2 linked regions of the Bosea vaviloviae genome follow. The protein of the gene in region 1 interacts with the protein of each later gene in a pairwise test. Links are inferred from orthologs where the notes say so. Each region holds a gene or a part of one and is shown in the gene's direction. Other genes may lie near its edges.

The links.
Region 2: the proteins of BHK69_RS19965 (region 1) and BHK69_RS29300 interact in binary tests that used the Escherichia coli proteins (3 or more experiments, as listed by UniProt). The link is inferred for Bosea vaviloviae from one-to-one orthologs.

What each region holds. Positions count from the first base shown.
Region 1 is NZ_CP017147.1:4,361,586-4,372,431, forward strand. Bases 3,626-6,588 are described here. They hold BHK69_RS19965 (sulfate/molybdate ABC transporter ATP-binding protein), read left to right. Parts: upstream 3,626-4,565; coding sequence 4,566-5,612; downstream 5,613-6,588. Other genes in these bases: cysT (sulfate ABC transporter permease subunit CysT), read left to right, coding at 3,626-3,665; cysW (sulfate ABC transporter permease subunit CysW), read left to right, coding at 3,712-4,551; BHK69_RS19970 (OsmC family protein), read left to right, coding at 5,803-6,240; BHK69_RS19975 (sulfurtransferase), read left to right, coding at 6,237-6,588. In the rest of the region: BHK69_RS32700 (hypothetical protein), read left to right, coding at 1-61; siroheme synthase CysG, read left to right, coding at 58-1,515; BHK69_RS19950 (sulfate ABC transporter substrate-binding protein), read left to right, coding at 1,779-2,816; more of cysT, read left to right, coding at 2,820-3,625; more of BHK69_RS19975, read left to right, coding at 6,589-7,106; 30S ribosomal protein S12 methylthiotransferase RimO, read left to right, coding at 7,206-8,525; BHK69_RS19985 (hypothetical protein), read right to left, coding at 8,531-8,905; BHK69_RS19990 (quinone oxidoreductase family protein), read right to left, coding at 9,142-10,116; BHK69_RS19995 (SulP family inorganic anion transporter), read left to right, coding at 10,254-10,846. UniProt on the Escherichia coli protein: Part of the ABC transporter complex CysAWTP involved in sulfate/thiosulfate import. Responsible for energy coupling to the transport system.
Region 2 is NZ_CP017147.1:6,308,868-6,319,599, forward strand. The notes cover bases 3,354-6,202. They hold BHK69_RS29300 (glutamate-5-semialdehyde dehydrogenase), read left to right. Parts: upstream 3,354-4,081; coding sequence 4,082-5,323; downstream 5,324-6,202. Other genes in these bases: proB (glutamate 5-kinase), read left to right, coding at 3,354-3,962; BHK69_RS29305 (nicotinate-nucleotide adenylyltransferase), read left to right, coding at 5,338-5,949; rsfS (ribosome silencing factor), read left to right, coding at 6,131-6,202. In the rest of the region: hisC (histidinol-phosphate transaminase), read left to right, coding at 1-2; BHK69_RS29270 (DUF1801 domain-containing protein), read left to right, coding at 34-444; BHK69_RS29275 (hypothetical protein), read right to left, coding at 669-1,028; BHK69_RS29280 (DUF6481 family protein), read right to left, coding at 1,438-1,815; rpsU (30S ribosomal protein S21), read right to left, coding at 1,902-2,165; BHK69_RS29290 (cold-shock protein), read right to left, coding at 2,322-2,531; more of proB, read left to right, coding at 2,838-3,353; more of rsfS, read left to right, coding at 6,203-6,430; 23S rRNA (pseudouridine(1915)-N(3))-methyltransferase RlmH, read left to right, coding at 6,506-6,985; BHK69_RS29320 (murein hydrolase activator EnvC family protein), read left to right, coding at 7,045-8,406; BHK69_RS29325 (S41 family peptidase), read left to right, coding at 8,406-9,749; BHK69_RS29330 (divergent polysaccharide deacetylase family protein), read left to right, coding at 9,921-10,732. UniProt on the Escherichia coli protein: Catalyzes the NADPH-dependent reduction of L-glutamate 5-phosphate into L-glutamate 5-semialdehyde and phosphate. The product spontaneously undergoes cyclization to form 1-pyrroline-5-carboxylate.

The sequences.
Region 1 (10,846 bases):
GCCGCCAGCGGGGGGCGAGACACGCCCCACCGATGTCAGAGCCACCACAGCGACGCGATGAGCGAAAGACAACCAGAGCCGACCACCGCGCGCCGCATCGACCGGCTGGCGACGCTGCCGCTCTTCCACAAGCTGGAGGGACGCAAGGTCGTGCTCGCCGGCGGCAGCGAGAGCGCGCTCTGGAAGGCCGAATTGATCGCGGCGGCTGGAGCCGACCTCCGTGTTTTCGCCGGCGATGCGGCTGACCGCTTCACGGACTTCGCCAACGAGCCACCCGCCGGCCATGTGACCGTGGTCGCCCGGCATTGGCAGCCGGACGATCTGGCCGACGCGGCGCTTGCCATCGGCGATATCGAGGATCTCGCCGAGGCGCGCGCCTTCGCGGCAGCTGCGCGGCAGCTGGGCGTACCGGTCAATGTCGTCGACAAGCCCGAATTCTGCGATTTCGCCTTCGGTTCGCTGGTCAACCGTTCGCCCTTGATCGTCGCGATCTCGACCGACGGCGCCGCGCCCGTCTTCGGGCAGGCGATTCGCGCCAAGATCGAAGGGTTGCTGCCGGCCGGGTTGAAGAGCTGGGCCCAGGCGGCCAAGGACTGGCGGCCCGCCGTGCAGGTGCGTGAGCTTCCTTTCGCGCTTCGCCGCGCCTTCTGGGAGCGCTTCACGGCGCGCGCCATCGCAGCTCCCGAACGAGACCCCGGCGAGATCGACAGGAGCGACCTCTTCAGCGCGCTCGACCGACTTGAAAACGCCCATGACGGCACAGGCCGGGTGACCCTGGTCGGTGCCGGCCCGGGCGACCCGGAGCTCCTGACGCTGAAGGCCATCCGCGCACTGCAGAGCGCCGACATCATCTTGTATGACGACCTCGTCTCGTCTGGCGTGCTGGAATTCGCCCGCCGCGAAGCCAAGCGCATGCTGGTCGGCAAGACCGGCTATGGGCCGTCCGTCAAACAGAGTGACATCAACGCCCTGATCGTCGCACTGGCTGGTCAGGGCAAGCATGTCGTGCGCCTCAAGGGCGGCGACCCCGGCATCTTCGGCCGCGCCGGCGAGGAGATCGAGGCCTGTGCCGCCGCCAATATCCCGGTCGCGATCGTGCCCGGCATCTCGGCGGCGCAAGGGGCTGCGGCCTCGCTTGGCCTGTCGCTGACCCATCGCGACCATGCGCGCCGCCTGCAATTCGTCACCGGCCATGCCCGCAGCGGCGACCTGCCTGACGATCTCGACTGGCAGGCCATGGCCGATCCCTATGCGACGACGGTGATCTACATGGCCCGCGCCACGCTCGCAGGCTTCCGCGACCGCGCCGTGGCGGCCGGGCTCGATCCGCAGACACCGGCCGTTGCCGTGCTGGCGGCGACGCGGCCGGACGAAGTCCGGGTGGCCGCGACGATCGCGACATTGCCTGATATGCTCACCCAGTTGCCGGCCAAGGGGCCTGTGCTCGTCCTGGTGGGGCATGCGCTGGGGGCGGTAGCCGCCACCAGCGTATCGCAGGATTTGCGCCGGGCCTGAATTCGGCGCTGCCACAACGGCTTATTTGGATTTATGCCTGATCTGCCCGCAAATCTCGTTGCGCGGAAAATGCCTGACCAAAAATACGGTGGAACGCCTTCAAGGGAGACGCGTTTTCTCCCATAGGGTTCAAGTTTGGAACGGGCCTGCTGCAGCATGCCGTTGAGGCTGGTGCGAAAATTCAGTACGTTTCGTTTGTTATTAAGAACGAATGCCGGCGGTTCCTAGCGAGCCTCCGGCATTGACCGCAACGGAGCCCTGACATGACGCAACCTATCTTTCGCCGTGTGCTTAGAGCCGGGCTCGTGCTCGGGGCCTTCTCCTTGTGCTTCGGCGTCGTGGCCGGCGCACGCGCCCAGACCGAGTTGCTGAACGTCTCCTACGACCCGACGCGGGAGCTCTACCGCGACCTCAACGCGGCTTTCATCGCCGAATGGAACGCGAAGAACGCCAAGAAGATCACGACCATCCGCCAGTCCCATGGCGGCTCGGGCGCACAGGCCCGTACCGTCATCGATGGTCTCAATGCGGATGTGGTGACGCTCGCCCTCGCAGGCGACATCGACGCCATCGCCCAGCGCTCGAAGAAGCTGCCGGAAAACTGGCAGACGCGCCTGCCCAACAACTCCTCGCCCTACACCTCGACGATCGTCTTCCTCGTCCGCAAGGGCAATCCCAAGGCGCTCAAGGACTGGGGCGACCTGGTCAAGCCGGGCGTGCAGATCATCACGCCGAACCCGAAGACCTCGGGCGGGGCGCGCTGGAACTATCTCGCCGCCTGGGCCTATGCCGACAAGGCCTTCAACAAGGACGAGGCGAAGGTCCGCGACTATATCGGCAAGCTTTTGGCAAACGTGCCCGTGCTCGACACCGGCGCGCGCGGCGCGACCACGACCTTCACCCAGCGCGGCATCGGCGACGTGCTCCTGGCCTGGGAGAACGAGGCCTTCCTCGCCTTGCATGAATTCGGCGCCGACAAGTTCGATATCGTCGTGCCGAGCCTCTCGATCCTGGCGGAGCCGCCGGTCGCGCTGGTCGACGCCAATGTCGACGCCAAGGGCACCCGGGCTGAGGCACAGGCCTATCTCGACTTCCTCTACACGCCGAAGGCCCAGGCGATCATCGCGAAGAACTATTATCGGCCGCGCAATGTCGAGGCGGCCGCCCCCAAGGACATCGCGAACTTCCCAAAGCTCGAGCTGGTCACGATCGACAAGGACTTCGGCGGCTGGGCCAAGGCGCAGCCGGCCCATTTCGGCGACGGCGGCACCTTCGACCAGCTCTACAAGCCGGCGCGCTAGCTGATGGCGGCGGCGACCTCAGTTTGGCGGCAACCGAGCATCCTGCCAGGATTCGGCATCGCGCTCGGCATCACGCTGAGCGCCTTGTCCCTGATCGTGCTCGTGCCGCTGGTGGCGCTGGCGCTGAAGGCGGCGAGCGCCGGCCCGGCCGATATCTGGGCAGTGACAACCTCGCCGCGTACGCTGGCAGCGCTGCGCTTGTCATTTCTGGGAGCTCTGTTCGCTGCCTGCGTCAACGCCGTCTTCGGCATGATCCTCGCCTGGGTGCTGGTGCGTTACGAGTTTCCGGGTCGTCGTTTCATCGATGCAGCGGTTGACCTGCCCTTCGCCTTGCCGACGGCGGTCGCCGGCATCGCGCTCACGGCGATCTATGCGCCCAATGGCTGGGTCGGCAGCTTGCTGGCGCCCTATGGCATCAAGGTCGCCTATACGCCGCTCGGCGTGATGGTGGCGCTGATCTTCGTCGGCCTGCCCTTCGTCGTGCGCACCGTGCAGCCGGTGCTGGAGGAGATGCAGGCCGATGTCGAGGAGGCCGCGGCGCTGCTCGGGGCCGGCCGCTGGCGCACCATCTTCACGGTGATCCTGCCTCCGATCTATCCGGCGTTGCTGACCGGCTTCGTCCTCGCCTTTGCGCGCGCGGTCGGCGAATACGGCTCGGTGATCTTCATCGCCGGCAATGTGCCGATGGTCTCGGAGATCGCGCCCCTGCTGATCGTGATCCGCCTGGAGCAATTCGACTATGCCGGCGCCGCCGTCGTTGCGATGCTGATGCTGTTGATCTCCTTTGCCCTCATCGTCTTCGTCAACCTGATCCAGGCGCGGGCCCGCCGGAGGTTCGGCGATGTCTGATGCAACTCTGCCCCAATTCCGAACCGACACGGCCCGGAAGCGTGATATGCGCCGCATCCGCGGCGAAGGCGTTATCGTCAAGACTGTGCTGATTGCGGTCTCGCTCGCCTTTCTCGCGCTGTTCCTGCTGCTGCCGCTGGCCTCGGTCTTCGTCGAGGCGGGTGCGCGTGGCTGGACGGCTTACAAGGCGGCCGTGACCGAGCCCGATGCGGTCGCGGCGATCCATCTCACCCTGCTGGTCGCCGGTATCGCCGTGCCCTTCAATGTCGTCGTCGGCATCGCAGCCGCCTGGGCGATCGCCAAGTTCGAGTTTCGCGGCAAGAACCTGCTGATCAGCCTGATCGACCTGCCCTTCTCGGTGTCTCCGGTGATCTCGGGCCTCGTCTTCGTGCTGCTCTTCGGCGCGCAAGGCTATTTCGGTGCCTGGCTCAAGGCCAATGACGTGCAGATCGTCTTCGCCCTGCCCGGTCTCGTCCTGGCGACGGTGTTCGTGACCTTCCCCTTCGTCGCACGCGAGCTGATTCCGCATATGCAATCGCTTGGTTCGGCCGACGAGGAGGCGGCGCTGACGCTCGGCGCTTCGGGCTGGCGGACCTTCCTGACGATCACGCTTCCCAATGTGAAGTGGAGCCTGTTCTATGGCGTGCTGCTCTGCAACGCGCGCGCCATGGGCGAGTTCGGTGCGGTTGCGGTCGTCTCCGGCAAGATCCGGGGGCTGACCAACACCATGCCGCTGCATGTCGAGATTCTCTACAACGAGTACATGAGCGCAGCGGCCTTTGCCGTCGCCTCGCTTCTGGCAGGGCTGGCGCTCGTCACGCTCGCGCTCAAGACGCTGCTGGAATGGCGCTACTCGGATTCCATCGCCGCCAGCCGCCGCCATTGATGAAGGACGCAAGCATGTCGGTCGCAGTCACCATCGAATCGATCGAGAAGCGCTTCGACGCGTTCGCTGCCTTGCGCGGCGTCTCGCTCGACATCCAGCCTGCCGAACTCGTCGCCTTGCTCGGCCCCTCGGGCTCAGGCAAGACGACGCTGCTGCGCTTGATCGCCGGCCTCGAACAGGCTGATCGGGGCCGCGTGCTGTTCGGCGAGACCGATATGCGCGATCTCTCGCTGCGCGACCGGCGGATCGGCTTCGTCTTCCAGCATTACGCCCTGTTCCGGACCATGACGGTCGGAGAGAACGTCGCCTTCGGCCTGAAGTCGCGCCCGCGCGCGGAACGGCCGGACCCGGCGGAGATCAGAAAGCGGGTCGGTGACCTGCTCGAGCTCGTGCAACTGCCCGGCCTCGACAAGCGCTATCCGAGCCAGCTTTCGGGCGGCCAACGCCAGCGCGTGGCGCTGGCTCGCGCGCTGGCGATCGAGCCGCGGGTGCTGCTGCTCGACGAGCCTTTCGGGGCGCTCGACGCCAAGGTCCGCAAGGACCTGCGCGCCTGGCTGCGCGATCTGCACCGCCGCACCGGACATACCACCGTCTTCGTCACGCATGACCAGGAGGAGGCGCTGGAACTCGCCGACCGGGTCGCGATCCTGAATGACGGCCGTATCGAGCAGGTCGGTTCGGCGGATGATGTCTATGACCATCCGGCGACGCCCTTTGTCTGCGAGTTCCTCGGCGAGGTGAACAAGCTCCCGGTCAAGGTCGTCGGCAGCCAGGCCTTTTTCGGCGATCGACCGGTGCTGGGCGGGTTGTCGCAGAACCAGGGCGGACAGGCTGCGCTCTATGTCCGGCCGCAGCATCTGCGCATCGTCGACGATCTGCCGCTGGCGCTGCCTGGCGTCGTCGAGCATCTGCGCCGGAACGGCCCGCTGCGACGCGCCGAGGTCGCGGTCCAGGGGCTGGCGAAGCGCCTCGACGTGGACCTGGCGAGCCAGGTCGCGCCGGCGATCGGCGAGCGCATCCGCTTGCGCATCACCCATGGCAGTCTGTTCGCGGCAGCCTGAGCGGTCTCGCTTCGGCCTTCACCAGCCGCTAGCCTAGGTGCGAGAGCCGGATGATTTCAGATGGAATCACAGAGTGATTCCATCTGAAATCTGAATCCGTCTCTCATCTAAAAGTGAGAGCAGGATCAATGCGAAAAACCGGTTCCCACTTTTTCGCATCCTGCTCTGGTGATTTGCATAGGAGCGAACGATGAAAGCGCGGGCGAAATGGGTCGAGGGCATGGCCTTCATGGGCGAGGCCGGTAGCGGCCATGCCGTGATGATGGACGGCGCTCCTGAATATGGCGGCCGCAACATCGGCATCCGGCCGATGGAGATGCTGCTGATCGGGCTGGCCGGCTGCACCGGCTTCGATGTCGTGCAGATCCTGCGGAAGGGCCGCGAGAGCGTCACCGGTTGCGAGGTCGAGGTCGAGGCGGAACGCGCCACCGAAGACCCCAAGGTGTTCACCAAGATCCACCTCGCCTACAAGATCACCGGGCGTGGGCTATCGCAAGCGAAGGCGGAACGGGCCGTCACATTGTCGAAGGAAAAATACTGTTCGGCTTCGATCATGCTCGGGGCGACAGCTGAGATGAGCTACACGCTCGATGTGGTCGACGAATTGCAGAAGGTGGCGGCCGAATGAGCAAAACCCAATTCTCCGGACTGATCACGCCCGAGGCTCTCGGGCAGCGACTGGGCGACAGCAACCTGGTCGTCGTCGACATCCGTTCCTCGGTCGATGGCGGCGGCAAGGCGGCGTATGAAGCGGGACATGTTCCCGGCGCCGTGCACAGCGACTATGCCGCCGATGGCTGGCGCGCCAAGGTCGGCAATGCGCCGGGGATGCTGCCGTCGCTTGAGCATCTGGCCGCGCTCGCGGGACGGCTCGGCATCAAGCCGCATGACGACGTCGTCATCGTGCCGGCCGGCGTCAGCGCGACCGACTTTGCCGCCGCCGCGCGGGTCTACTGGACGCTGAAGCTGATCGGTCACGGCCAGCAGGCCATTCTCGACGGCGGCTTCAAGGCCTGGAGCGCCGATCCGCAGCGCCCGGTCGAAACCGGGCCATCCGCTCCGAAATCGACCGATCCCTATCCGGTCGTGATGCAACAGCAATTGCGCAGCAACACCGATGCGACCCTCGTGGCTTCGCGCAGCAAGCTCGCGACCCTGGTCGATGCGCGTTCAGCGAGCTATTTCGAGGGCCGCGAGAAGGCCGCCGAGGCAGCGCGTGCCGGGCATATCCCGGGAGCGGTCTCGCGCGATTATGCCGCAGCCTTCGACCCCGGGACAGGCGCTCTGAAGCCAATCCGCGATCTGTCCACGCTGTTTGCCGGCGTGCCGAACGGGCCGGCGATCTCCTATTGCAACACCGGCCACACGGCGGCGCTGAACTGGTTCGTGATGTCCGAGGTGCTCGGCCGCGAGGAGGTCGCGCTCTATGATGGTTCGATGACCGACTGGACGCAGGACGAGGCGCGTCCGGTTTCGACGGAAGCCGCGGCATAACCTTCCAGATTTGCCAAACAGGCTGAAACGGTTCAAAGGAAGCGCCGTGCGCGAGCCATGCCGCGCCGCTTCCTTTCAGAATTGTCGAGTCGCCTGCCGATGAACGCCGTCGCGCCGAAAATCTCTTTCGTTTCGCTGGGCTGCCCCAAGGCCCTGGTCGATTCCGAACGCATCATCACCTCGCTGCGCTCGGAGGGCTATGAGCTCAGCAAGTCACATGCGGGCGCCGATCTCGTGATCGTCAACACTTGCGGCTTTCTCGACAGCGCCAAGGCGGAATCGCTGGAGGCGATCGGGGCGGCCATGTCGGAAAACGGCAAGGTCATCGTCACCGGCTGCATGGGCGCCGAGCCCGAGCAGATCCGCGATGCCTTCCCGAACGTGCTCGCGATCACGGGCCCTCAGGCCTATGAGAGCGTCGTCTCGGCCGTGCACCAGGCGGTACCGCCACGGCACGACCCCTTCGTCGACCTTGTCCCTGACCATGGCATCAAGCTGACGCCGCGCCACTACGCCTATCTGAAAATTTCAGAGGGCTGCAACAACCGCTGCAGCTTCTGCATCATCCCGAAGCTGCGCGGAGATCTGGTCTCGCGGCCGATCGGCGAGGTGCTGCGCGAGGCCGAGAAGCTGGTGAAGGCCGGCGTCAAGGAACTGCTGGTGATCTCGCAGGACACCAGCGCTTATGGCCTCGACATCAAATACGCGCCCTCGATGTGGCAGGACCGCGAAGTTCGGACCCGCTTCTTCGAGCTTGCGCGTGAATTGGGCCAGATGGGCATCTGGGTGCGGATGCACTACGTCTACCCGTATCCGCATGTCGACGAGGTCATCCCCCTGATGCAGGAGGGGTTGATCCTACCTTATCTCGACATCCCCTTCCAGCACGCTTCTCCCAATGTTCTCAAGGCGATGAAGCGGCCGGCTCATCAGGATCGCACGCTCGACCGCCTGCGCAAATGGCGCGAGATCTGTCCTGATCTCGCCATCCGCTCGACCTTCATCGTCGGCTTCCCCGGCGAGACGGAGGAGGATGTGCAGTTCCTGATCGATTGGCTGAAGGAAGCCAAGCTCGAGCGCGTCGGCTGCTTCAAATACGAGCCTGTAAAGGGCGCGCCGGCCAATGATCTGGGCCTCGCTCTGGTTCCGGAAGAGGAAAAAGAGGCGCGCTGGCACCGCTTCATGAAGGCGCAGGCCGAGATCAGCACGCGCATCGTCAAGAACCGCGTCGGCAAGCGCATTTCCGTCATCATCGACGAGGCCGGCCCGACCGTCGCCAAGGGCCGCTCGAAATGGGACGCGCCCGAGATCGACGGCAATGTCTATGTCGCGAGCCGCCGGCCGCTTAGGGCCGGCGACATCGTCACGGTGAAGATCGAGCGGGCCGACGCTTATGACCTGCACGGCGTCGCGGTTTAGGACCTTCACGGATATTCGCAGAAATAGCGGATGATCTGGCCGCCCCGGCCGCGCACCGCGAAGACCTCACCACCGGCGCAGGCATTGCCGGTGTCCGCGACCTGGCGCACGGGCCGCTGACGCTGCGGCGGCGGTTCGTTGCAGACATGGGTGAGGCAGCCCGTACCGGCGCGACGCATCTCGACCGCACGGGTCAGGCGGGCCCTGGCGTGATCCTCGCGCAGCACCTGCAGGATAGAGGGATCGCCACCCCCTCCTCCGTTGCCGCCATTGCCGCCGTCACCGCCACGGCCTCCGCCGCCACCCTGCTGGGCCATGGCAACTGTCGAAATGGTGAGCGAAGCTAAGACGAGCCCCGCGAAACGAATGGTCCGGTTCATGACCTGTCTCCCGAATGAGGATCAGCATGTGCTGACCCTCATTGGTCGCAGGCCGGGCCGAACAGGTTCAAAGCCGGTTCGATTTTTCTCACACCGGCTTTGAGACTCGCCTAAGAGCAGGATGCGAAAAAGTGGGAACCGGTTTTTCGCATTGATCCTGCTCTCATTCTTAGATGAGAGACGGATTCAGATTTCAGCTGGGATCACTTTGTGATCCCAGCTGAAATCATCCGGATCTAGGGGATCAGGACGGTCGAGCCGGTGGTGCCGCGGCTTTCAAGCGCGCGATGCGCATTGGCTGCGTCCTGCAACGCGAAAGTCGCGTTGACCGGCACGGTGACGGCGCCCGACGCGACCGCGCCGAACAGATTGGCCGCCATCTCGATCATGGTCTCGCGCTTGGCGATATGGGTGAAGAGCGTCGGCCGGGTCACGTAGAGCGAGCCCTTCGGCCCGAGCAGGCCGAGATTGAAGGGCTCGACGGCGCCCGACGCATTGCCGAAGCTCGCCAGCACGCCGAAGGGGCTCAGGCAATCGAGCGAGGGCAGGAAGGTGTCCTTGCCGACGCCGTCATAGACCACCGCGCAGAGCTTGCCGCCGGTGATCTCCTTGACGCGGGCCGGGAAGTTCTCCTCGCGATAAAGGATGGTGTGGTCGGCGCCATGCGCCTTGGCGAGCGTGGCCTTTTCCTTGGAGCCGACGGTGCCGATCACGGTCGCGCCCAGCGCCTTGCCCCATTGACACAGGATCAGCCCGGTGCCGCCGGCCGCAGCATGGACGAGGATGATGTCGCCCGGCTTCACCTTATAGGTGCGGTGGAGCAGGTATTCCGCGGTCATGCCCTTCAGCATCATGCTGGCGGCGGCCTCATAGGTGACCGCATCCGGCAGCGCCACGACGGAATTGACCGCGACGATGCGCTCCTCGGCATAGGAACCGAGCGTCGCGACATAGGCGACGCGGTCGCCGACCTTGAACTCGGTGACATTGGGGCCGACCGCCAGAACCTCGCCCGCGCCTTCATTGCCGGGTACGAAGGGCAGTTGCGGGACGGCGTAGAGGCCGGTGCGGAAATAGGTGTCGATGAAGTTCAGGCCGATGGCCCGGTTCGTGACCAACACCTCGCCCGGCCCCGGCTGGGGCAGCGTGATATCTTCCCATTGCAGCACTTCGGGGCCGCCGACCTTGTGAACGCGGATGGCCTTGACCATGAATCCAACTCCCTGATTTGAAGACGGGACCATAGGGACTTGCATCCGTACCGTGCAACGGCTGGACTGCGCGGGGGACCGGCGTGCAGCGCCGAGTCGGACTCGCGAAACTTGCGCATGCGGGGCGGGCGCGTGACATGACCGAGCAAACGGCCCGTGGCGGCAACGCCGATATTCTCACGCAATTCACCCCCAAGCTCGTTTCGGCGCTGCATGAAGGCTACGGCTTCGACCGGTTGAAGGCCGATGCGCTGGCCGGGCTCACTGTCGCGATCGTTGCTCTGCCGCTTTCCATGGCGATCGCCATCGCCAGCGGAGCAACACCGGCGGCGGGCCTGTTCACGGCCATCGTCGGCGGCTTCTTCGTTTCGGCGCTGGGTGGCAGCCGTTATCAGATTGGCGGGCCGGCGGGAGCCTTCATCGTCCTGATCGCGGCGACGATCGATCAGCATGGCTTCGATGGGCTGCTACTGGCGACGCTGATCGCGGGCGCGCTCCTGATCGCCATCGGGTTGCTGAGGCTCGGCACCTATATCCGCTACATCCCGCATCCGGTGCTGGTGGGCTTCACCACCGGGATCGCCATCATCATCTTCGCCAGCCAGATCCGCGACCTGCTCGGGCTGACGCTGCCGGGCAAGGAGCCGGCGGCGCTGCTGCCCAAGCTGGAGGCGCTCATCGGCGCGCTCGGCACGCTCAATCCCGCGGCCCTGGCGCTCTCGCTGCTCAC
Region 2 (10,732 bases), 1.9 Mb from region 1 along the record:
AGGGGCCGCGGCCAGCCAAGGAGGAGTGACGATATGAAGAAGAGCGCAACGACCACGGGCGAATCCCCTTCGAGCGAATCCCCAGCGCGATTGATCGATGCGAGAATCGCGGAACTGAGCGACTGGAGAGGCAAGACGCTCTCCCATATCCGTGCGCTCATCAGGCAGGCGGACCCCGAAGTAGTCGAGGAGTGGAAATGGCGGGGTGTGCCGGTGTGGTCTCACGCCGGAATCATCTGCACCGGCGAGACCTATAAGAGCGTCGTCAAGCTGACCTTCGCCAAGGGCGCCTCGCTCGAGGATCCGTCTGCCCTGTTCAACGCCAGCCTCGAAGGCAACACCAGACGCGCCATCGATCTCCATGAGGGCGATGACATCGATCAAGACGCCTTCAAGGCGCTCATCCGTGCGGCCGTGGCCCTGAACGGAGCTTCGGCCCGATAAGCGCACGCGGCGGCGGCGGCATGCTCACGAACACCCAATAGAAAAGCCCGCCGGGCTCGGGGCCGGGCAGGCTTTTCTTGAACCAGGAAATGATCGTGTCCGATCTCGGACAAGCAGACAGCTCAGAGCGTTTTCGAGCGAAGTGGATACCGGTTCGCGTGAAGAAAACGCGTCAAAACAAGGAGCTAGAGCAATTGAACGATCCAACTGGATCGGAAACTGCTCTAGACGCGCGCGGCGGCCTTCTTCGCCTTTTCGGCAGCCTTGGCGAGCTTTTCCGCCGCCTTGGCGATCTTGTCGGTGCTCGCCTTGGTCTTGGCGGCTTTCGCCGCGGCCTTGGCTTCGATCTGCTCGGCCTTGGCCTGTGCCTGCTCAGCCGCGACGATCGCCGCGGTCTCGGCTTCCACCGCTTCCTTGGCGAGGCGCTGCGCACGAAGACGGGCCGTCTTCTGCATCACGGCGTCGCGTTCGGCCTGTTCGGCCTCCATCGCGCGCGATGCTTCCTGTTTACGTGCGTCGGCCTTGTCGAAGGCCATTTGCGCCCGCCGCTTGATTTCGTCGGCGGAGAGTCCTCGCGTCGCCATGGCGGCTCGCTCCGATGCTGCGCTTGAGCCGAGAGGCGAATTCGCGTTTTGGACCGTGCGGCCCGAAACGACCCGTCTCTCTGAGAGGAGGCGTGTCACGCCGGCCGAGGCGTAGGGGCCAAGGCCGGAATCGTCGACTGCCGAGCCTCCTGCCGCCGATCGGCCGCGAGCGAGAACCCCGTCAGCTAGAGCGTTTTCGAGCGAAGTGGATACGGGTTCGCGTGAAGAAAACGCTTTAATACAAAGAACTAGAGCGGTTGAACGATCCATTTGGATCTGAAACTGCTCTAGAGCATCGTCAAGCGAGGCAGCTCGCGCCGCTTCGCCTTAAAGATAATGCGCTAAAAGTAAGAATCCAGGGCAACCGAGCGATCCAAGCGGACCGGATCGCCCTGGCAATCGTGTGATATCAGCGGCGGCCCTTGCCGGCGGCGCGGAGCTGGGCGTACTGCACGGCTTCCAGCAGCACCTTGCGCGGACGCTCGGCATCGCGGCGGGCCTGCTCGGCCTTGCGGGCGGCTTCGCGAGCGATCTCGGCCAGGCGCTCTTCCTCGGCGAGGCGGGCGGCCTCGATAACGGCCAGGCGCTCGGCTTCAGCCCGGGCAGCGGCCTTCTCTGCATCGCGAACCGCGCGCGCATCGGCAATGGCCTGGCGCTCCGCGCGGCGCTGCTGCATGATCGGGTCATCCGGACCCGGCCTCGCCTTGAAACGCTCAAGGAGCGCCTGCTTGGCGGCCGCGGAATTGGCCTTGCGATCAGTGAAGCTGCGGTCGTTCGGGTTCTTCAAGGCTAGCCTTCTCTCGTGTTGTCACGGGCGCGATCTGTGCCCCGCGAGGGGGCAATAATCCAGATCGCGCCGAATTGGTATCCAAATCAACGCGCAGGCGCTGCGCCTCCAGCGCGGACCGGCTTCGGCTTGGGCTTCGGCGCGGCGATCAAGCCTTCGCGCTGCATCTGCTTGCGCGCAACCTTGCGGGCGCGGCGGATGGCGTCGGCCTTTTCGCGAACGCGCTTCTCGGACGGCTTCTCATAAGCCGAACGGCGCTTCATTTCGCGGAAGACGCCTTCGCGCTGCATCTTCTTCTTCAGGACCCGGAGGGCCTGGTCGACATTATTGTCGCGGACGAGAACCTGCATGCCTGTCTCCTGCGTTTATAGTGACGGAAAAAGGGCCGGGCTATGAACCCCGACCCCTCATCGAACCGCATCGTCGTTGGACCGGAAGGTTCAGGCGCCAGTACATCCGTGGTCGCCGAACCCAAATTCCGATGCCGACAGATGCGGCTTAGCGGCTCACTCAGCGCGGAGCTGGTCGGCAGACATCTTGCCCGAGCGCTTGTCCTGCACCATCTCGTAGGAGATCTTCTGACCTTCCCGGAGATCGCGCATGCCAGCGCGCTCGACGGCGCTGATGTGGACGAACACGTCCTGCCCGCCATCATCCGGCTGAATGAAGCCGAAACCCTTGGTGGAATTGAACCATTTAACTGTGCCAGCGGCCATAACGAAACCTTTCGCTAAGTATGTGGGAGCGCGTGATCGCTCACGCGCAAATTTTCGATTTTTTGAGCGGTGAAGGTCGTCAGCAGGCGCACTCTCATGCGCGGGGCCACGTCGTTCGGCCTAAATATCGACAGGCCTCATATGGGCGCTTGAATCGCCATTGTCAATGCAACAGCGGATGAAACCGCTATAGGCATGGCCGCGCAGCCATCGGCGGCGCTTTACAAGCGCGCCGTTTTCGCCAACAGCCAGAGCCGCAAGTCTTGAAAGTTCAACAAGTCCTGAAAGTTCAAACCGGTCACAGCCGTGAAGACGCCGTCACTGAACCAGTTCCGCCGCATCGTCGTCAAGGTCGGCTCCAGCCTGCTCGTCGACCGGGCGCGCGGCCGTTTGCGCCAGGCCTGGCTCGCCGCGCTCGCTGAGGACCTCGCCGATCTGCACCAGCGCGGCGCCGATGTGCTCGTCGTCTCATCGGGCGCGATCGCGCTCGGGCGGACCGTGCTCGGCCTGCCCTCGGGGCCATTGCGGCTGGAGGAAAGCCAGGCGGCGGCGGCCGTCGGCCAGATCGCCCTCGCCCGGACCTGGGCCGAGGCGCTCGGCCATCACGGCCTCACTGCCGGCCAGATCCTGCTGACGCTCGCCGACACCGAGGAGCGCCGGCGCTATCTCAACGCACGCGCAACGCTGGGTCGCCTGCTCGATCTGCGCGCGATCCCCGTGATCAACGAGAACGACACCGTCGCCACCGCCGAGATCCGCTATGGCGACAATGACCGGCTCGCCGCCCGCGTCGCGACCATGGCCGGCGCCGACCTGCTGGTGCTGTTCTCCGATATCGACGGTCTCTATACCGCCCCGCCCCTCAGCGATCCCGGCGCGCGCCATATCCCGCTGGTCGAGCGCATCACGCCGCAGATCGACGCCATGGCGGGTGGCGCTGCTTCCGAACTCTCGCGCGGCGGCATGCGCACCAAGATCGAGGCCGGCAAGATCGCGGCCGCCGGCGGCACGCATATGCTGATTGCCGACGGGCGGGGGAAGAACCCGCTCAGTGCCATCGCCGATGGCGCGCGCTGCACCTGGTTCCTGACCGCCTCCACGCCCGCGACCGCGCGGAAAACCTGGATCGCCGGCTCGCTCGAGCCACGCGGCGCGCTCCATGTCGACGAGGGCGCGGCACGAGCCCTGCGTGGCGGGGCGAGCCTGCTGCCGGTCGGCGTCAGCCGGATCGAGGGCGATTTCGCGCGCGGCGACGCCGTGCTGATCCGCGATCCGCAAGGCGCGGTGCTGGGACGCGGACTCGTCGCTTATGATGCAAACGAGGCCGCGCTGGTGCTCGGCAAGGCCTCGCGCGACATCGAGGCCGTCCTGGGTTACCCCGGCCGCGCCGAGATGATCCACCGGGACGACATGGCCCTTGGCGTCAGCTAAGGTCTGGGCGTCGGTTAAGGTCTGAAGGCATAAAGGGTTTGGATAGGCCGGTCATGACGAGCGAGAGCGCCCTGCGCGTGGTCTCTTCCGACAAGGAGCGCGGCGATGTCGCGGCGCTGATGGGCGATCTCGGCCGGCGCGCGCGCGCCGCCGCGCGCCTGATCGCGCTCGCCCCGGCGACGAAGCGCGACGCCGCGCTCGTCGCGATGGCCGCGGCCCTGTGCGCCAATGCGGCAGAGATCCTCGCAGCCAACGCGCTCGACATCGCCGACGCCAAGGCCAATGGCCAGAACGCCGCCTTCATCGACCGGCTGCTGCTCGACCAGGCCCGCCTCGACGGCGTGGCCGAGGCCGTCGCGTCCGTGGCTGCCCTGCCTGACCCGGTCGGCCGCGTGCTGGCGAGCTGGACGCAGCCCAATGGCTTGCGCTTCGAGCGTGTCGCGACACCGCTCGGCGTCATCGCGGTGATCTTCGAGAGCCGCCCCAATGTCACGGCCGATGCCGGCGCGCTCTGCCTGAAGAGCGGCAACGCCGCGATTCTGCGCGCCGGCTCCGACAGTTTCCGCACCTCCTCGGCGATCGCCGCCGCTCTGCGCCAGGGGCTGGAGGCGGCGGGTTTGCCGGCCGACGCGATCCAGCTCGTGCCGACCCGTGACCGCGCGGCAGTCGGCGAAATCCTCAAGGGCCTCGACGGCCATGTCGACGTCGTCGTGCCGCGCGGGGGGAAAAGCCTCGTCGCCCGCGTCCAGAGCGATGCCCGCGTGCCGGTCTTCGCCCATCTCGACGGCAACTGCCATGTCTATGTCCATGCCAGCGCCGATCTCGCCATGGCCCGCGAGATCACCCTCAACGCCAAGCTGCGCCGCACCGGCGTCTGCGGCGCGGCCGAGACCCTGCTGGTCGACGAGGCCTGCGCGGCGACGCATCTCGCCCCGCTGGTCACCGCCCTGCTCGACGCCGGCTGCGCCGTGCGCGGCGACGCCGCGACGCAAGAACTCGACGCCCGCGTCACCCCCGCGACCGAGCAGGATTGGGCGACGGAATTCCTCGACCGCATCATCGCGGTGAAGCTCGTCGCAGGGCTCGACGCCGCGATCGACCATATCGAGCGCTATGGTTCGCACCATACCGAGGCGATCGTCGCCGACGACGCGGCTGCCGCCCGGCGCTTCCTCGCCGAGGTCGATTCGGCGATCGTGCTGCACAATGCCTCGACCCAGTTCGCCGATGGCGGCGAATTCGGCTTCGGCGCCGAGATCGGCATCGCGACGGGGCGCATGCATGCGCGCGGGCCTGTCGGCGTCGAGCAGCTCTGCTCGTTCAAATATCGTGTCCATGGCGACGGCCAGATTCGTTCGTGACGCAGAATCTTGCCTTGAGCAGCGATCACCTGCGGCTGCCGCCCCATGCGCCGGGCCTGCGCATCGGCCTGTTCGGCGGGAGCTTCAACCCGGCCCATGACGGCCACCGCATGGCGAGCCTGACCGCGCTGCGCCGGCTCCAGCTCGACCGCGTCTGGTGGCTGGTGACGCCCGGCAACCCGCTCAAGGACAACGCCGCCCTGCCGCCTTTGGCTGAGCGCGTCGCCTTCGGGCGCGAGATCGCCGACCATGCCCGCATCCATGTCACCGGGATCGAGGCGCGGCTGCGCACCCGCTACACCGCCGACACGCTGCGCGCGCTGAAGCTGCGCTGCCCCGGCGTCCACTTCGTCTGGCTGATGGGCTCGGACAATCTCGCCAGCTTCCATCGCTGGAACGAGTGGCGCGCGATCGCCCGGATGATGCCGATCGCGATCATCGACCGGCCGGGTTCGACCCATAGCTCGGTCGCCTCGCCCGCCGCCAACTGGCTCTCGCGCTGGCGGATTTCGGAAAGCCAGGGCGCCGCGCTCGCCGATGCGAAGCCGCCGGCCTGGATCTTCCTGCACGGCCGCCGCTCCGGCCTCTCCTCCACGCAATTACGCGAACAGGCCGAATCCGATTGAATTTTAGCCCCGCTGAGCGTAATTTGATCAGGTCGCGCTGTGAGCGCGTCGTGATCGAGAGGATACGGAACTGAACCGTTCAACCCTTGGTGAAGCCGAGCCCAAGCCGCTTCCCCAGGCCGCTGTGTCGGAAAACCCATCCGCCGACAGCGTAGCCCTCGCATTGCATGTTCTCGAAGAGATGAAGGCCGAAGACGTCACGGTCATCGACCTTGTCGGCAAGACCTCACTGGCTGATGCGATGATCATCGCGTCGGGCCGGGTGAACCGTCATGTCGCCTCCATCGCCGACAGCCTGGTCGAAGCCCTCAAGGCGTCGGGCCTGCCCACGCCCAAGGTCGAGGGCATGCCGGCCTGCGACTGGGTGCTGATCGACACCGGCGACATCATCGTCCACGTCTTCCGCCCGGAAGTGCGCCAGTTCTACAATCTCGAGAAGATGTGGGGCGCCGACAGGCCCAACGAGCGCCTCGTCAGCTGACCAACGCAGAATGCGAAAAGCGGGAACCGGTTTTCGCATTCTGCTCCAACGTTCCAGAACGAGAGACGCGCGCCGTTGCGCCTCGCCATCATCGCCATAGGCCGGCTCAAGGACGGGCCGGAACGTGAGTTGTGCGAGCGCTATCGCGAGCGCGCGCTGGCGCTCGGCCGCGGATTGGGCCTGTCCGGCCCGGAAATCGTCGAGCTCGCCGAGAGCCGCGGCCGCCGGCCCGACGAGCGCAAGCGCGACGAGGCCCAGGCCATCACCGCCAAGCTCACGCCCGGACTTCTGATCGCGCTCGACGAGCGCGGCCGCAGCCTGACCAGCGACGCCTTTGCGGCCAGGATAGCCACTGCACGCGATGCCGGCACGGCAGCCGCCAGCCTCGTCATCGGCGGCGCCGACGGGCTCAGCGATGAGATCCGCGACCGGGCCGATCTGACGATCGCGTTCGGGGCCTTGACCATCCCGCACCAGATCGTGCGCGCGCTGGCGCTCGAACAGCTCTACAGAGCCATGACGATCATCGCCGGACACCCTTATCATCGCGCATGAAACTATTCCGGCCCCTGATTCGCGGATGGCGCAGCCCGGCCCGCCCACGGCATCGCGGCATGCCGGATAAAGGCTTCCGCACATCCTATAGGCAGGCCCGCAAAGCCCTTACTGCCCTGTCGCTGGCCCTGTTCATCGCCTCTCTTCCTGCCGCCGCTCAATCCCCCGATCCCGAGCAATTGACCCGCGAGGCACAGGCCAAGCAGGTCGAGAAACAGGCCCGCGAGGCCGAACTCAAGGCGATCGAGCAGCGCCTGGCCGGCAATGCCGAGGCGCGCGGCAAGCTGGAGGCGGAGATCGCCGGCATCCGCGCCGACCGCGCCGCCCTCAACAAGGCCCTGCTCGAGGCGACCCAGCGCACCCAGGCCGTCGAGCGGCGCATCGGCGCGATCGAGGACAGGCTCGGCCTGCTGCAATCCAGCGAAGCGGCGATCCGGCGCTCGCTCGAAGGCCGGCGCGGCTTGATCTCCGAAGTGCTGGCGGCGCTGCAGCGCATCGGCCGGCGTCCGCCGCCGGCGGTGCTGGTGCGCCCCGAGGATATTCTGGAAGCGGTGCGGGCCTCGATGCTGCTGGGCGCGGTCGTGCCCGATCTGCGCCAGGAAATCGAGATCCTGGGTTCCGATCTCGGCGAACTGGTGCGCTTGCGCGAGAACATCACCGGGGACCGTAAGGCCATCACCACCGAGCTGGAGGGCCTGGCGACGGAACGTCAGCGCCTGGCCTCGCTGATCGAGGCCAGGCGCGAGCGTGAAACGGGCGCCGCGCGCGACGTCGAGGAGCAGCGCAGCGTCGGTGGCGAGCTCGCGGCGCAAGCGCGCTCCCTGCGCGATTTTGTCGAGCGCATGGAAAAAGAGATCTCGACGGCCAATCGCGCCGCCGAGACCGCGCGCCAGGCCCTCGAATCGGAAACCCGCGAGCAGCGCCAGCGCATGGCCGCGCTCGCCTTCAAGGACCCCGCACGGCTCGCGCCCAAGATCGCCTTCGCCGAGGCACGGGGCTTGCTTCCCCTGCCGGCGGCGGGATCACAATTGCGTGGTTTCGGCGAAAGTGACGGCGCAGGCGGCACGACGCGTGGAATATCTGTGAGTACGCGGCCCAATGCCCTAGTTTCGGCACCTTCGGACGCTTGGGTGGTTTATGCGGGTCCCTTCCGCTCCTTCGGGCAACTCTTGATCCTGAATGCCGGCGGGGGGTACTATTTGCTGCTGGCCGGAATGCAGCGCATCGATGTATCGCTGAATCAGTTCGTCCTCGCGGGGGAACCGGTTGCGGTGATGGGCGAAACGTCGGAAGCTGCCGCGACGATCGTAGGTTCTGGGACCGGACAACCGGTTCTTTATATAGAGTTCAGAAAAGACGGCGTTTCGGTCGATCCGGCGCCGTGGTGGACGAAATCGCAAGGCGAAAAGGTTCGCGGATGATGCGCAAGGTTTCCCTCGTTTTCGCCGGTGCGGTCATGGGCGCCGGCCTGACCGGTCTGGTCACCCAGACAAAGCTGTTCACCTCGACCAGCGCGGTCGCGGCCTCCGCCGAGGTCTATCGCAGTCTCAACCTGTTCGGTGACATCTTCGAGAAGATCCGCACCGATTATGTCGAGAAGCCGGATGAACAGAAGCTGATCGAGGCCGCGATCAACGGCATGGTCTCCTCGCTCGATCCGCATTCGGGCTATCTCGACGCCAAGAGCTTCCGCGACATGGACACCGACATGCGCGGCCAGTTCGGCGGGCTCGGCATCGAGGTCACGATGGAGGACGGCGTCCTCAAGGTCGCCAAGCCGATCCGCGACACGCCCGCCTCCAAGGCCGGCATCCTCTCCAACGACATCATCCGCCAGATCGACGGCGACGAGGTCAAGGGCCTGAGCCTGACCCAGGCCGTGGAGAAGATGCGCGGCATCATCAACACCCAGGTCAAGCTCAAGATCGAGCGCCCGGGCAAGACCGACCCGCTCGAATTCACCCTGACCCGCACGACCATCGTGGTGCCGGCGGTCGAGGAACGCGTCGAGAACGACGTCGGCTATATCCGCATCGGCACCTTCAGCGAACAGACCTATGAGGGCCTGCGCAAGGGCATCGAGAAGGTCAACACCGAGATCGGCAAGGACAAGATCAAGGGCTACGTCATCGACCTCCGCAACAATCGCGGCGGCCGTCTCGACCAGTCCGTGCTGGTCTCCAACGCCTTCCTCGAGCGCGGCAAGATCGTCTCGACGCGCGGCCGCAACGCCGAGGAGACGCAGGTCTTTAACGCCAAGCCCGGCGGCGACCTGACCAAGGGCAAGCCCGTCGTGGTGCTGATCAACGGCTCCTCCGCCTCGGCCGCCGAGATCGTCGCCGGCGCGCTGCAGGACCACAAGCGCGCGACCATCATGGGCACGCGCTCCTTCGGCAAGGGCTCGGTCCAGACCGTGATCCCGCTCGGCGCCAATGGCGGCCTGCGCCTGACCACGGCGCGCTACTACACCCCATCCGGCAACTCGATCCAGGCCAAGGGCATCACGCCCGATGTCGAGGTCGCGCAGGAGATCCCGGCCGAGCTCAAGGACAAGCTCGGCGAGAACAAGGGCGAGGCTTCGCTCAAGGGCCATCTCAAGACGGTCGACGGCAAGGAAGAGCAGTCCGGCTCGGCCTCCTACGTGCCCAACGATCCGTTGAAGGACACGCAGCTGATCGCGGCGCTCGACCTGCTGCGCGGCGTCAAGAAGGACGCCGCCGCGCCTGCCCCGACGCCCACCCCCGAGGCGCCGAAGCCGAACTGAGCACGGGAGACGCGCCGCCCGGCACTCGACGGGCGGCTCGCCACACGACAAGACTAGACGCGCGGGCCGTTGATTCGGGCCGCGCGATCGTGCTGCCGGGAACCGGACCCGCTCTCGGGGACCAGCATGCTTGCTTCAGGTCTTTGCTCTCTTAGCTGAGGACGGCTGCCCTTGGCCGGAACGCCGCTCACCGAGCTCAATCGGCCGCTCGGCCAGAATCGCCCCGCGCCTCATGGCAAACCATGGGGCCTTTGGCTTGCCCTGGGCGCGAGCGGCGCTGTCGGACTTGCGGTCGCCGCCCTGCTCTTCCTCGTCGCGACGCGCCGCGATCCCGATGGCGGCCAACCGATGGCGACGGCGCTGATCGAAAAGCGTAGCCCCCAATCGCAAGCGACATCGCCGACGCCGGCGGCCTCCACTCCGGAACTGCGAACCCAGACCAGCGCCAGCCAGCTCGAAAGCGAAGCCGGCGTGACCGTGGTGCGCCCGGGTGCGGGCGCGGAAGCGCCTGGCTCGATCGTCATCACCATTCCCGACAGCGCCGCGACGATAAAGCTCGCCTCCTCCCCCGACAGCCGGCTGGTCGAGCGCACGCGCCACGGCCTGCTGCCGAAGATCGGCCCCGACGGGGCGACGCCCGCCCAGATCTATGCCCGCCCGCTCGGACCGCAGCCCGCGACCAAGCCGGCAGGGCGGATCGCCCTGCTCGTCGGCGGCCTCGGCATCAGCCAGAGCGGCACCGCCGACGCCATCGCAAAGCTGCCGGGGGCGGTGTCGCTGGCCTTCGCGCCCTATGGTCCGGAGCTGGAGCGCACGGTCCAGCGCGCGCGCGGCGAAGGCCACGAGATTTTTCTCCAGGTGCCGATGGAGCCGTTCGACTATCCCGACAACGACCCTGGCCCGCAAACCCTGCTGACCGGCCCGAAGGCGGCTGAGAATATCGACCGGCTGCAATGGGTGCTCGGGCGCTTCACCGGCTATGT